3 regions of the Arthrobacter sp. NPDC093128 genome follow, and region 1 is predicted to be linked to each of the others. Evidence: riboswitches for the same ligand, from Rfam matches in the RefSeq annotation. Region 1 holds a riboswitch; each other region holds the start of a gene.
The links. A riboswitch is a leader RNA that binds a small molecule or an ion and turns the genes downstream of it on or off. The one in region 1 is predicted to bind S-adenosylmethionine.
Positions count from the first base shown of each region.

Region 2: linked by a shared signal. The riboswitch ahead of AB0N24_RS11175 (DUF1737 domain-containing protein) and the one ahead of AB0N24_RS03300 (bifunctional o-acetylhomoserine/o-acetylserine sulfhydrylase) in region 1 are both predicted to bind S-adenosylmethionine.
Region 3: linked by a shared signal. The riboswitch ahead of AB0N24_RS09560 (aminotransferase class V-fold PLP-dependent enzyme) and the one ahead of AB0N24_RS03300 (bifunctional o-acetylhomoserine/o-acetylserine sulfhydrylase) in region 1 are both predicted to bind S-adenosylmethionine.

Region 1 covers NZ_JBFBEY010000002.1:317,427-321,764, reverse strand. Annotated here, with positions in the region: gene AB0N24_RS03300 (bifunctional o-acetylhomoserine/o-acetylserine sulfhydrylase) at 1-1,279, opposite strand, end outside; SAM riboswitch class IV at 1,342-1,457, opposite strand; gene AB0N24_RS03295 (VOC family protein) at 1,619-2,257, shown strand; gene AB0N24_RS03290 (CPBP family intramembrane glutamic endopeptidase) at 2,380-3,147, opposite strand; gene AB0N24_RS03285 (histidine phosphatase family protein) at 3,266-3,922, shown strand; gene hutI (imidazolonepropionase) at 3,949-4,338, opposite strand, start outside.
Region 2 covers NZ_JBFBEY010000008.1:64,419-68,756, reverse strand. Annotated here, with positions in the region: gene AB0N24_RS11185 (aromatic amino acid ammonia-lyase) at 1-1,452, opposite strand, end outside; gene AB0N24_RS11180 (NtaA/DmoA family FMN-dependent monooxygenase) at 1,457-2,752, opposite strand; SAM riboswitch class IV at 2,996-3,111, shown strand; gene AB0N24_RS11175 (DUF1737 domain-containing protein) at 3,146-3,445, shown strand; gene AB0N24_RS11170 (rhodanese-like domain-containing protein) at 3,442-3,852, shown strand; gene AB0N24_RS11165 (O-succinylhomoserine sulfhydrylase) at 3,853-4,338, shown strand, end outside.
Region 3 covers NZ_JBFBEY010000006.1:219,926-224,263, reverse strand. Annotated here, with positions in the region: gene AB0N24_RS09575 (CrcB family protein) at 1-143, opposite strand, end outside; gene AB0N24_RS09570 (metal-dependent transcriptional regulator) at 189-902, opposite strand; gene AB0N24_RS09565 (methyltransferase domain-containing protein) at 934-1,707, opposite strand; gene AB0N24_RS09560 (aminotransferase class V-fold PLP-dependent enzyme) at 1,771-3,198, opposite strand; SAM riboswitch class IV at 3,233-3,346, opposite strand; gene hisN (histidinol-phosphatase) at 3,540-4,338, opposite strand, start outside.

The sequences.
Region 1 (4,338 bases):
CGGCGATGATGTCATCGATGTGCTCCAGCCCCACGGAGAGCCGGACCAGACCCGGCGTCACGCCCGCCACGGCCTGCTGTTCGGCTGTCAGCTGGCTGTGCGTGGTCGACGCCGGGTGGATGACCAGGGAGCGCACGTCACCGATGTTCGCCACATGGGAGTGAAGTTCCAGGGCGTCCACGAACCGCTTGCCGGCCTCGGCCCCGCCGGCGATGTTGAACGAGACGATGGCGCCGGTCCCCTTGGGCCCGTACTTGCGGCCGCGCTCGAACCAGGGGCTGGACGGCAGCCCCGCATAGGCGACGGATTCGACGTCGGACCGGGCTTCGAGCCATTCGGCGACGCTCACTGCGTTGGCAACGTGACGCTCAACGCGCAGGCTGAGGGTTTCCAGGCCCTGGGCGATGAGGAAGGCGTTAAACGGGGAAACGGCCGAGCCCAGGTCGCGCAGCAACTGGACGCGCGCCTTGAGGATGTAGGAGAGGTTCGCCCCCAGGGCACCCTCCGCCCCGAGGTCCCGCGCGTACACGAGTCCGTTGTAGGTGGGATCCGGGGTGTTGAAGCCCGGAAACCTGTCCGGGTCCTTGCCGAAGTCGAAGTTGCCCGAGTCCACGATCACTCCGGCAATCGCACTGCCGTGGCCGCCAAGGTACTTCGTCGCCGAGTGGACCACGATGTCCGCGCCCCACTCCAGCGGCCGGATGAGGTACGGCGTGGACAGCGTGTTGTCCACGATCAGCGGCACGCCGGCTTCATGGGCGGTGCGCGAGACCCCCTCGATGTCCAGGACGTCCTGGCGGGGGTTGGACACCACCTCGGCGAAGAACAGCTTGGTGTTGGGCCGGACTGCGTCCTTCCACTGCTGCAGGTTGTCCGGATCCTCCACGAACGTCACGGAGATGCCGAACTTCTTCAGGGTGTGGGCCAGCAGGTTGTACGTGCCGCCGTAGAGGCTGGGGCTGGCCACCACGTGGTCGCCGGCTTCGGCGACGTTGAGGATGGCGAACGTTTCGGCAGCCTGACCCGAGCTGAGCAGCAGGGCTGCCAGGCCACCTTCGAGGCTGGCCACGCGCTGTTCAACGGCGTCCTGGGTGGGGTTGCCGATCCGCGTGTAAATGGGCGCAAGCTCGGCCAGCGCAAAGCGGTTGGCTGCACTTTCGGCGCTCGGAAACACGAACGACGTCGTCTGGTAGATCGGCAGTGCCCTGGCACCGGTGGCACTGTCCGGTTCCTGGCCGGCGTGGATCTGGCGGGTTTCGAATGACCAGGCGTTGGACATCGGGAAGCTCCTTCGTGAAAAGGGCACCTGTGCCGGAGGCAGGACATGCCCTGGCAGGACCGGTGCCGCGCTTGCCGCCCGGCGGATGCCGGAGGGCCAGGTCTTCACCCGGGGCACCCCACCGCGGAACGAGGGTTGCCGGCCAGCAAGCCGGGGCTTGATGCTGGCGCTCATGACCTGGGCCCAGTCTAGGAACGCGAAGATGCACCTGAACAGCTTTGTGACGAAGGACGTCAGCCGTGTGATTTTCGTGGGCTTCAGGCTGGCCCGGCGGGACATCCCATCAAGGTTAGGGGAACCTTAGCTGAGAGCTCCATCACAAAGTGCCAAGATGATGGCATGCGCATGGATCACGTCTCTTACGCCTGTGAACAGGATGGCTTGGCAGCCACCACCGAACGTATTTCGTCCGCCCTCGGCGTCGAAGCCGTAAAGGGCGGGGTGCACCCCCGTTTCGGCACCCGCAACATGATTATCCCGCTCGCCGGGCACAAATACCTGGAGGTCGTGGAGGTCCTGGACCACCCGGCTTCCGACAAGGCTCCCTTCGGACAGGCTGTCCGGGCCCGCTCGGCAGCAGGCGGCGGTTGGATGGGCTGGTGCGTCGAAGTGGACGACCTGGCACCGTTCGAAGAACGCCTCGGCCGTTCGGCCGTCAACGGCAACCGCAAGTTCCCCGACGGCCGCGAACTCGTCTGGAAGCAGATCGGCATCCTGGGCCTCATTGCAGACCCGCAGGTGCCGTACATGCTCAAGTGGGAAGGCGATCCGGGCCTTCACCCGTCCAACGCCTACGCAAGCAACGTCAAGATGTCCAGCCTCACCATTGCCGGCTCTGCGGAGCGGGTCACGGAGTGGCTGGGCGAACCGGTGGAAAGGCCGCTGGAGGATGTTGCAGTGAACTGGGTCGCCCCGCACGGGACGCCGGGAATCCTCTCCGTCACTTTCGAAACCGCCTCCGGGGCAGTCATCATCTGATCCTGATCCACCGTGTGGTCCGTTTCGGGCCACGGGCAGTGTGCTGCCCCTGAACTTCGGCCGCTATCAGCGGGTGCCAAGGACGTCACCCACCGATAGCGGCCGAATCCTTTTAACGCACGCTAGCCCAGCCCGATGGCCTTGCCGAAGAGGCTGAAGCCGACGAAGGCCACGATATCCAGCAGCGCGTGGGCGATCACCAGCGGCATCACGCGGCGGGTCTTCGTGTAGATCCAGGCAAACACAGCACCCATCACGGCGTTGCCGATGAAGGGGCCGAAGCCCTGGTAAAGGTGATAGCTGCCCCGGAGCATCGAGCTGGCAAAGATGGCCAGTGGCATGCTCCAGCCGAATTTGCCGAGCCGGTCCAGCAGGTACCCCACCACGATGACTTCCTCGACGATGCCGTGCCGTACGGCGGACAGGATGAGCACGGGGATGGTCCACCAGTAGGCGTCCAGTGCGCTGGGAATGATGGCGGTGGTGATGCCCAGCGCCCGGCCCGCGGCGTAGAGCCCCAGGGACGGAATGCCGATCAGTGCGGCGAGGCCCAGCCCCTGCAGCAGGTCCTTGCCGGGACGGGCGAAGTTGAAACCCAGTCTGCGGAAGGCTGAGGCGCCGGACTCCCCTGCCGGCCGGTGCTCAGTGAGGAAGTAGATCACCAGCAGCACCGGCACCAGTGCGAACACAATGTCCAGCAGCTGGTACGTGAGGTCGAAGTATTCGCGGGTGCTCTGCGAGCGGTTCAGGGTGGACGTGCCCTCCGCCAGGGGTGCGCGCGTGAGCTTGTCCAGCAGTTGCACCACCGAATACACGGCGGACTGCCCCAGCGACAGACCCAGGACAATCCAGACTTCAATCCGCAGACGACGGCGGGAGGGAACCAGCATGTTCCTATCTTGCCTCCACTTTCTGGTTCTTTCCTGTCCGCGGCGTGCCGGCCCTCCGCGGCGGCTCCCCTGCCCGGGCCTATGCTTGGAATTTATGAGTGCGCCCGGGAAAATAATCATGATGCGGCACGGCCAGTCCGCCGCCAATGCCGACACCTCCATCTATAACCGGGTTCCCGACTACCGGATTCCGCTGACAGACCTTGGCCTGGAACAGGCGAAGGCCGCCGGTGAGCAGGTCCGGCGGGCACTGGACGGCCAGCAGGTGTGTGTTTACGTCTCGCGCTACCTCCGGGCCTACCAGACCCTCGAGGCACTCAACCTGGGATCCCTCGTGGAGCGGGTCATCGAGGAACCCCGGCTCCGCGAACAGGACTGGGCGAACTTCCAGATCGCCGGGGACATCGAGGACCAGAAGGAACTCCGCAACGCGTACGGCCATTTCTTCTACAGGTTCCGTGAAGGCGAATCCGGCTCCGATGTCTACGACCGGATCTCCTCCTTTATGGAAACGCTCCACCGGCACTGGGCACGGCCGGACTACGCCGCCAACGCGCTGTTCGTGACGCACGGGCTCACCATGCGCCTGTTCTGCATGCGCTGGTTCCACTGGTCCGTGGAGTATTTCGAGTCCCTCAACAACCCGGACAATGCCGAAGTGCGTACCCTGGTGCGCACCGACGTCGGCAAGTATGAGCTGGACAAGCCGTTCAGCCAGTGGGTGGACCGCCGCGTGGACGAGACGGTCCTGGACGCCCCGCCCATGGTCTTCTAGCGCCGCCGGCGTCGGGGGCCCTCAAATCAGCGGGCCCGGACGCCCGCCCGCCAGACGGCGTGGGTCAGCGGGATGCCCGGCCGGTAGGCCAGGTGCGTGGCGGAGGGGGCGTTGAGCAGGTGCAGGTCCGCGCGGTGGCCGACGGCGACCGAACCCACCGCCCGTTCGCCGTCGGCGTCGTTCCCCACTTCCCGCCGCAGCGCAAGCGCGCCGCCGAAGGTCGCGGCCCGGACGGCCTCGTGGACGCTGAGCCGCATCTGCAGCACGGCGGTGGTGACGCAGAACGCCATCGAGCTGGTGTAGGAGGTGCCGGGGTTGCAGTTGGAGGCCAGGGCTATCGGCACCCCGGCGTCGAGGAGTTCGCGGCCGGGGGCAAGCGGCTGGCGCGTGGAGAGGTCGCAGGCCGGCAGGCACGT
Region 2 (4,338 bases), on a different contig from region 1:
GCGCTCGACGACGGCGCCCGTCCCCTTTCCCAGCGGCCGCACCGCCCGCGCTTCGGCCCCGCCCAGCAGGTACGCGGCCGTGAGTGCCTCGATGGCGAGAAGCTTTTCAGCCGCGTCCACGGAGCGCTCCAGGAGTTGGAGGGCAAGCGGAGCCAGCGTTGAGTGGTCTTCGATATCCGCGGACAACGTGGGCGCCCCGAGGGTCGCCGGCGCAGCGAGGACCTTGAGCTCGGACAGCAGGCCGGCTGCCGAGTACCAGAGCAGTCCGGGCAGCTCTTCAGGTTCCAGCGCGGCTCCGTTCCTGGCGGCCTCGAGGTGACGCTGGCGGATGCGCCGCTGCGGCGGGTAGAGCTTGGCGATCCGCCGTTCGCTGCTGATTCCCAGATGGGCCAGCCCGAGGCGCAGGCCTTCGAACGCCAGCGCAAGCTGCATGGGCTGGAAATTCCCGCCGGACACCATCCGCCCCGAGTCGAGATCGGTGAGCGGGTTGTCGCCGCGGCCGTTGAGCTCCACCTCCAGGGCGTCTTCCAAGGCGGTTACCTGCCACCGGAAAGCTCCGTGGGTCTGGGGTGCGGCCCGGAAGGAAAGCGCGTCCTGCACTGACGCCTCCCGCGTCGGGTCCTCCAGCCATCCACCCCGGAGCAGCCGCCGGACATTGCCTGCCGTGACCGCCTGGCCGTCTACCGCCTTGGCCGCCTGCACCGCCGGCGAAAACGGGCTGAGGTTGCCGCCGCCGTCGTGCCTTGCCGTTGCCTCAAGCGACAGCGCAAGAGCGGTGTCCGCGAGATCGGCGAGCCGCAGGATCCGGTGCAGCACCAGCGCGCCCACCCCGATCGAATAGGAGTTGGAGCTGACCAGGGCCAGGGCCTCGCCGGGTGCCAGTTCCAGCGGCGCCAGCCCGCCGTCCGCAAGGGCCTGCCCGCCAGGCACCAGCTTCCCGTCCGGCGCCACCGTCTGGCCTTCCCCGATAGCGACGGCGGCCACGGCGGCGAGATGGGTCAGGTCGGCAGAGCCCACGGACCCGTCGCGCGGGATGGCGGGGACCACTCCCCTGTTCAGCATTTCGGCATAGAAGCGGGCAGTTTCGGGCCGGACGCCGGAGCCGCCGCGGCTGAAGCCCACGAGCCGTGCCAGCATGACGGCCCGGACCTCGTCGCGGTCCAGGGGGTCGCCCACACCGCTGTTGTGGTACCGCACCACCTGCACCTGGTAGGCAAGGATCGATTTGTCCTCCACAGCGGTGTCACGCCCGGAACCCAGCAAGGTGTTGAGGCCGTAGACGCTGTGGCCGGACTCGATGGCCTGCTGCACCACCTCACGCGAGAGCCCGATCAGCTCCAGGGCGTCAGTACTCAGGACGAATTTCACCGCCGGATCGGCCGCTGCCTCCGCGACGTCCCTGGCGCGCAGGTGGGCCGTGCCGATCAGGAAGTTGCCGCTGCCGTTGCCCATGGGACTAGAAGTCCAGTAGGTTCCGGCGGAAGCCGCCGTCGCCATAGCTTGTTCGGAGCAGCCCCCGGCGCCGCAGCACCGGCGCCAGGCGGTCCAGCACCCCGTGAACCGTGGCCGGGTCCACGAAACCGGAGAACAGGAAACCGTCCCCGCCCACCTGCGCCCCTGTCTCCTCGAGGTAGTCCGCAATCTCTTCGGCGGTGCCGATGATGCTGTCCCCGGCGCCGCCACTGCGGGCCTGCAGGAGCTGGCGCAGCGTGGATCCGGGCGGACCGGCTTTGGCGAAATGGTCCAGGGTGCCCTGGTTGCTGTTCGTGGTGAGGTCGGGGAGCGGGGCGTCGAGGTCGAACTGCTTGAAGTCGATCACGGAGAGGTAGGAGATGGAATTCAGCTGGCTGTCGATGTCGCGCTGCGTGAGCTGGCGGCGCTGCTCCCGGAGCTCCTCAGCTTCGGCGCGGGAGCCCACCACGGTGGGTTTGAGGACGTAAAGCACCTTGATATCGTCGGCGTTCCGCCCGGCCGCGGCTGCCTCGGCGCGGATCGAATCGCGGTAGGCCTTCATGCCGTCCACACCCCTCGCCAGGGCAAGAGCGACGTCGGCGTTGCCGCCCGCGAACGCCTTGCCCCGCGGGGACGCGCCGGCCTGGACCAGCACCGGCTCCTCGGGCAGCGGCGCGGTGTTCAGCGGCCCCCGGACCTTGAAGAACTCGCCGTCGTGGTTGATCGGGTGGACCTTCGTGTGGTCCGCGAACACGCCCGCTTCCGCGTCCTCCAGGATGGCGTCCGGCTCCCAGCTGCGCCAGAGCCTGCGCACCACGTCCACGAATTCCTCCGCCTTCTCGTAGCGGAGGTCATGCTCGATCTGCTGGTCCAGGCCGTAGTTCTGCGCGGCAAGATCGCTGCCGGAGGTCACCACGTTCCAGCCCAGCTGCCCGTTGGAGAAGTGCTGCAGGGTCGCCAGCAGCCGCGCAGCTGTGAACGGCGGGTAGAAGGACGCGCTCACCGTGGGAACAATGCCGAGGTGTTCCGTGGCGGAGAGCAGGTACGGAACCAGGGCCAGCGGATCATGCTTGGGCGCGAAGGACGCCTGGGCCAGCGACACCTTGGCGCTCCCGCCGTAGGTGTCCGGCACGGTGAGTGAATCCTCGATGATGAACAGGTCCAGCCCTGCCCGTTCGAATTCCCGCACGGCGTGCTGGTAGAGCGCCGGCTTTTTCCAGTCGTACCCGATGCCGTAACCGGGAGTGCCCCAGCCCTGGACGCCAAATCCGTGACCCACAAACCAACCGAAGTGCAGCATGGGACTGACTGTATTCCCGTTGGATCTGTTCACGGCTGCCTGATTTCATCCGGCGTTACAGCGGTTCATCTCCCGTCATTATCCTCCCCGCACCGGCATTTGTAACCGCAATACGGGGTCACGTACAGGCCGTAAGTGACCCCCAATAAGTTCCGGGTTAACTGCGCATTGCGCGTGGTCCCGTTACGGAAGATGACGACGACGGCGATGCAGGCGGCCGTCGTAAGTGTTACGTTTTTGGGGAGTAATGAGAACCGGTGGCAAGCCCTGACTGGCCGGTCGGCAACCCTCCCTTTCGCGGCGGGGTGCCTCAGGTGAATACTCGGCATATCGACCAATTCGAGCTGCAAGCGTGAGAGAAGGAGACCCGTCGTGTCTGACGCCCCCGCCCAACTGGTTCCGGCCGCCGCCCCGGCTGCCGCCCAGGACCAGCCCCAGGAAAAGCTGGCGTACCGGCTGATCACCGGCCCCGATGACCGCACCTTCTGCGAGCGCATCTCCGCGGCACTGTCCGAAGGGTACATCCTGCACGGGAGCCCGGCGGCCACCTTCAACGGCACGAGCGTGATCGTGGCGCAGGCAGTGATCCTGCCCGCGGCCATCGCCACCGCCGACGCCGCTGTGGCAACCGCGGTGGACGAGCTCGACTTCGACGCCGACTTCCCCGGCGACGCTTTCGAGGGGCACGCGTGAGCTACGCCGGAGACCTGAGCCCCCAGGACGCCTGGGCCAAACTGGAACAGGGCGCCGTCCTGGTGGACGTCCGCACTGAGGGTGAGTGGGCGCACATCGGCATCCCGGACACCAAGGCCACGGAAAACGATCCCCTTTTTATCCAGTGGACTTTCCCGGGCGGGATCCCCAACCCGGAATTCATCAACCAGCTGAAGCAGCAGGCCCCGGAGGACACCGGCGTCGAACTGGTGTTCCTCTGCCGTTCCGGCGCCCGGTCGGTTGCCGCCGCCATCGCCGCCACGCAGGCCGGCTTCACCGCCTACAACGTCCTTGAAGGCTTCGAAGGCGAACCGGACCGTTGGGGCGAGCGCACCGTCAACGGCTGGAAAAACCGCGGCCTGCCCACCAACCTCGGAAAGAACTAAGTGACCTTCAACCCCGATGCCGCCGGCTGGAGCCCCGACACCCAGGCTGTCCGCGGCGGCCTTGACCGCACCAATTTCCAGGAAACCACCGAGCCGATCTTCCTGACCTCCGGCTTCGTGTACGAATCCGCGGCAGCTGCCGAGCGCGCCTTCACGGGCGAGGACGAACGGTTCGTCTACTCCCGCTACGGCAACCCGTCGGTGGCCACCTTCCAGGAACGCCTCCGGCTGCTCGAAGGCACCGAGGCGTGCTTCGCGACGGCGTCCGGCATGTCCGCCGTGTTCACGGCACTGGGCGCCTTGCTCGCCGCCGGTGACCGGGTTGTGGCTGCACGCTCGCTGTTCGGCTCGTGTTTCGTCATCCTGAACGAGATCCTGCCGCGGTGGGGCGTGGAAACGGTGTTCGTCGACGGACCGGACCTGGACCAGTGGCGGGCCGCCCTGGCAGAGCCGACGACCGCCGTGTTCTTCGAGTCTCCGTCCAAC
Region 3 (4,338 bases), on a different contig from region 1:
TTGATGGCCAGGGTGGTCCAGGGGATCGTTCCGGCGGCTTCCGGGAAGACCAAGCCCAGGCCGTAGCGGAGCTCCGTCCCAACGAGTGCCCCGACGGCCACCGCCGTCCAGGCGCGCCAGCCCGGGCCCGCGACACCCTTCATTCAGGCAGCACCGTTACAGGCGTCACCGATACGGTGGGCACGGGTTCAGGCGTCCGCAAGCCGGCATCCGGCATGGCCCGTGTCGCTGTGCACCCACAGCGCTGACGAAACCTCATCGGCAAGGTCGAATTCGCGGTCGGCGCCCGCCGGGCCGATCCGGACCACGAGGGCACCGCCGAAGGGTTTCCGGCCGAGTACTTCAATGTCTGCATCGAGGTCGATCTTCTCGGCGGACAGATAGCGCAGGAGGTCGGGGTTTTCGTCGCTGATCCTGGTGATCCGGCCCGTGTGGCCCTCGTCGAGTTCGCTCATACGGTGGGCGCGGGGCATGCGGACGGTGCCGTCCGCTGCGGGGATGGGATCGCCGTGCGGGTCGCGGAGCGGATTGCCGAGCTTGCGGGCCATCCGCTCGATGAAGGTGTCGGAGACGGCGTGTTCCAGGAGCTCGGCTTCGTCGTGGACCTCGTCCCAGCTGTAGCCGAGTTCCTGGACAAGGTAGGTCTCGATGAGCCGGTGACGCCGGACCATGGACAGCGCCAGCCGGATGCCGTCGGCCGTGAGCGTGATGGCGCTGTAGGGCTTGTGGTCAACCAGGCCCTGGTCTTTCAGCTTTCGGACCATTTCCGAGACCGAGGAGTTCGCGACCCCGAGCCGTTGTGCCAGCTGCGAGGAGGTGATGGGTTTGTCCTGCCACTCCGTGAAGGAGTAGATGACCTTGACGTAGTCCTCGATGGAGGAGGAGGGCGCGCTGGTCTTCACGGGTCCAAGCCTACCGCTTTGTCTGCACGACTCATGCTTTGAACGCCCGCCAGGTCTGGGTCAGGTAGGGGAGTCCGACGACGTCCCCGCGCGAGTGGGTCAGATGCTCGTGGAGGTACCAGTCCAGGTTGTCCCGGACTTTGGCCCGGGTGCCCTCACCGGCGGCAAGGTAATAGCTGCGGGACTTCGCCAATTCCACAATGTCCTCGGTGGTCACCGGATCTTCCCAGCGTGTCAGGTGGCTCTCAAGCCCGGTGAACTCCGGCCCGATCGCGGGACGGAAGTCCGGCTTGTGCACATCGCCGGCATGCATGATCCGGGAGAGCCGGTGAACCCACGGGACCGACGTGTCCAACTGGTTCCAGACCAGCCCCAGCACGCCGCCGGGGCGGAGGATGCGGGAAATTTCCGTGCTCGCAAGGAGCGGATCGCACCAGTGCCACGCCTGGGCAACGCTGACGACGTCGAACGCGCTGTCCGCGAGTCCGGTCGCCTCTGCGGTGCCCTCTGCCGCGGGAACTCCCGGCAGGGCAAGCCGCAGCTGGGCGAGCATGTCCGGCGAGGGGTCCACTGCGGAGACCGTGAGACCACGCTGCACCAGCAAGACAGTGAATTTGCCCGTCCCGGCTCCGATGTCAGCGGCATTGGCGGCCCCGGCTGTCCCGCCGGCGCTTCGGATCAGCCAGTCCGCCGAATCGGCAGGATAGCCCGGGCGGACACGGTCATAATGCTCACCGCCGTCCTGGAAGCTCTGTCCGAGTTCATACCGGCGCTGGTGGTGCAGTTTGGGGCCTCCCCGTGCCACGTGCAGTCTCCTTCGGGCAGGCTGGATTACTTACCCCTCGAATTTACCGCAAACGCCGGGCCCTTAGTCTTCGGTGCAGGGCGCTGCTCCCGCGGTGCCGGGGGTGTTGGGTGCCCAGTCCGGGTAGCTGCGGGTGTCGTTGGCCGGTACCCAGCGGCCGGAGTCCACCACGTAGTCCCAGCCGAGACCGGTCCTGCGGAGTTCCTCGATGCCGGCCAGCAGGCGCTGGGCGTCCTCCAGCCTGGACCCGACGCCGAAGCTTGCACGCAGCGAACCGGACGGAAGGCCCAAGCGCTTGAGCAGCGGGTGGGCGCAGAAGCGGCCGTCGCGGAGGCCAACACCGTGTTCCGCGGAAAGGTAGGCGGCCACGAGGCCTGCGTCGTAGCCCTCGACCGAGAAGTTGACCACGCCAATGGTGTCCGCTGCCTGGTCGGTGTCGCTGAAGATCTGGTGGACCGTAACGCCGTCGATCTTCCGCAGGCCTTCAACGAGGAAGGATCTGATGGCTGTCTCGTGGGCGTGCCACAGCTCCTGGTCCAGCGCACCGATAACCTGCGTGGCGCGGGCCAGCGTGGCTGCACCAAGAACGTTGGGCGACCCGCCCTCATGCCGCGCCGGTCCGGTAGCCCAGCTGACGGAGTCCAGCCGGGCCTCACGGACGGCTCCGCCGCCTGCCAGGTGGGGTGTGCCGGCGTCGAGCCAGTCCGGCCGGCCCACGAGGACACCCGAGCCGAACGGCGCGTACAGCTTGTGGCCCGAGAAGGCGAGGTAGTCGACGTCGTCCGCCGCGATATCGATGCGGCGGTGCGGGGCCAGCTGTGCCGCGTCCACAACGATCCTTGCGCCGTGTTCGTGGGCCAGTGCGGCCAGCTCGCGGATGGGGAGGATTTCACCGGTGACGTTGGAGGCTCCCGTTACGGCCAGCAGGCTGATGTCGCCCTGGCTGAGCTCGGAGCGCAGGTTCTCGAGCGTGGCGCTCAGCGTGGGAGCGGCAACAACGCTGCGGTGCGGCACACCCTGCCAGGGAAGCAGGTTGGCGTGGTGCTCGATGTCGAGATACAGCACCTCACCGGTGTGGCGGCCGTCCGCCACGGGCAGGCAGCCCGCCAGCAGGTTCAGGGAGTCCGTGGTGTTCCTGGTGAAGATCACGGAATCGTCGGTCCTGCCGCCGACGAATGCGCGGACGATGCTCCGGGAGTTTTCGTACACCGAGGTGCTGATCTGCGAGGCGTAGCCGGCGCCGCGGTGGACACTGGCGTAGTACGGCAGGATTTCGTTCAGGTAGGCCGACACGACGGAAAGGGCCGGAGCGGACGCTCCATAGTCCAGGTTTGCGTAGCGGACGTGGCCACCCTGGATCAGCGGAGCCTGGATCTCGGCGCCGGTGACGGCCGAGAGCGGCCGCTTGGCAATGGTGAAGCGTTCGTCCAGGAGGCCTGCGGCCGTCGAGGACGCGGTTCCGGGGTTTGCGGGGAAAGTGGCAGTAGTCATGGGGACCTCACTGTAAAGGACCCCTCACTCCGGGGATCCGCGCTTGCCGGGTCCGTTCCGGACCGGCCTGGTCGTCACCCGGGGCACCCCACCGCGAATGGAGGGTTGCCGGCCAGCAAACCGGGGTTTCGCGCTGGCACTCGTGACCTGTTTCGAGATTAGGACATTCGCGGCGCCGCGGGAAAGCCACGCCAATTATTAAGCCGTTTGTTACGCATGCCCGGAGAAGCGGGTTCCGTCCGAATAAACGACGGCGGACACCCCCTTGGGAGGGGCATCCGCCGTCGTTTATTCTGCAGTCCGTCCATGCGTCCGCACCGGGTTCCGGTGCGGGCCACCCCTCAGAGGAGGTCGTCGAGGTCCGGGTTCAGCCGCTTGAGGACTTCGGAGTGGAGGATCGAGTTGGTGGCCAGGGCGTTTCCGCCGAAGGGGCCGTCCACTCCCTCCAAGGATGTGAAGCGGCCGCCCGCTTCAGTGACAATCGGCACCAGCGCGGCCATGTCGTAGAGGTTCAGCTCCGGCTCGCAGGCGATGTCCACGCATCCCTCGGCCACCATGCAATAGGACCAGAAGTCGCCGTAGGCGCGGGTCCGCCAAACCTCCTCGGTGAGGCCGAGGAACTCGTCCAGGTTGCCGCGTTCCTTCCAGCCGCCCAGGCTCGAGTAGGAGAGTGAAGCGTCCGAAAGCTCGGACACGTTCGAGACCTTCAGCCGCGTGGCCGCAGCAAGGGACCGCCCCATGTAGGCGCCGGCGCCCTTCGCGGCCCACCAGCGCTTGCCCAGTGCCGGCGCGCTGACCAGGCCAACCACGGGTTCGCCCTCATCCACGAGGGCAATCAGGGTGGCCCAGACAGGCACACCACGGACGAAGTTTTTGGTGCCGTCGATCGGATCGATGATCCAGCGGCGGGAACCATGCCCGGAACTGCCGAACTCTTCGCCGAGGACGGCGTCGCGCGGGCGGGAGCGCGAGAGCTGTCCGCGGATGGATTCTTCAGCTGCCTTGTCAGCATCCGTGACCGGGGTAAGGTCCGGTTTGGTTTCAATCTGAAGGTCCAGCGCCTTGAAACGGCTCATGGTCTGGGAGTCAACAGAGTCGGCCAGGACATGGGCGAGGCGCAGGTCATCGTTGTAGCTCGAA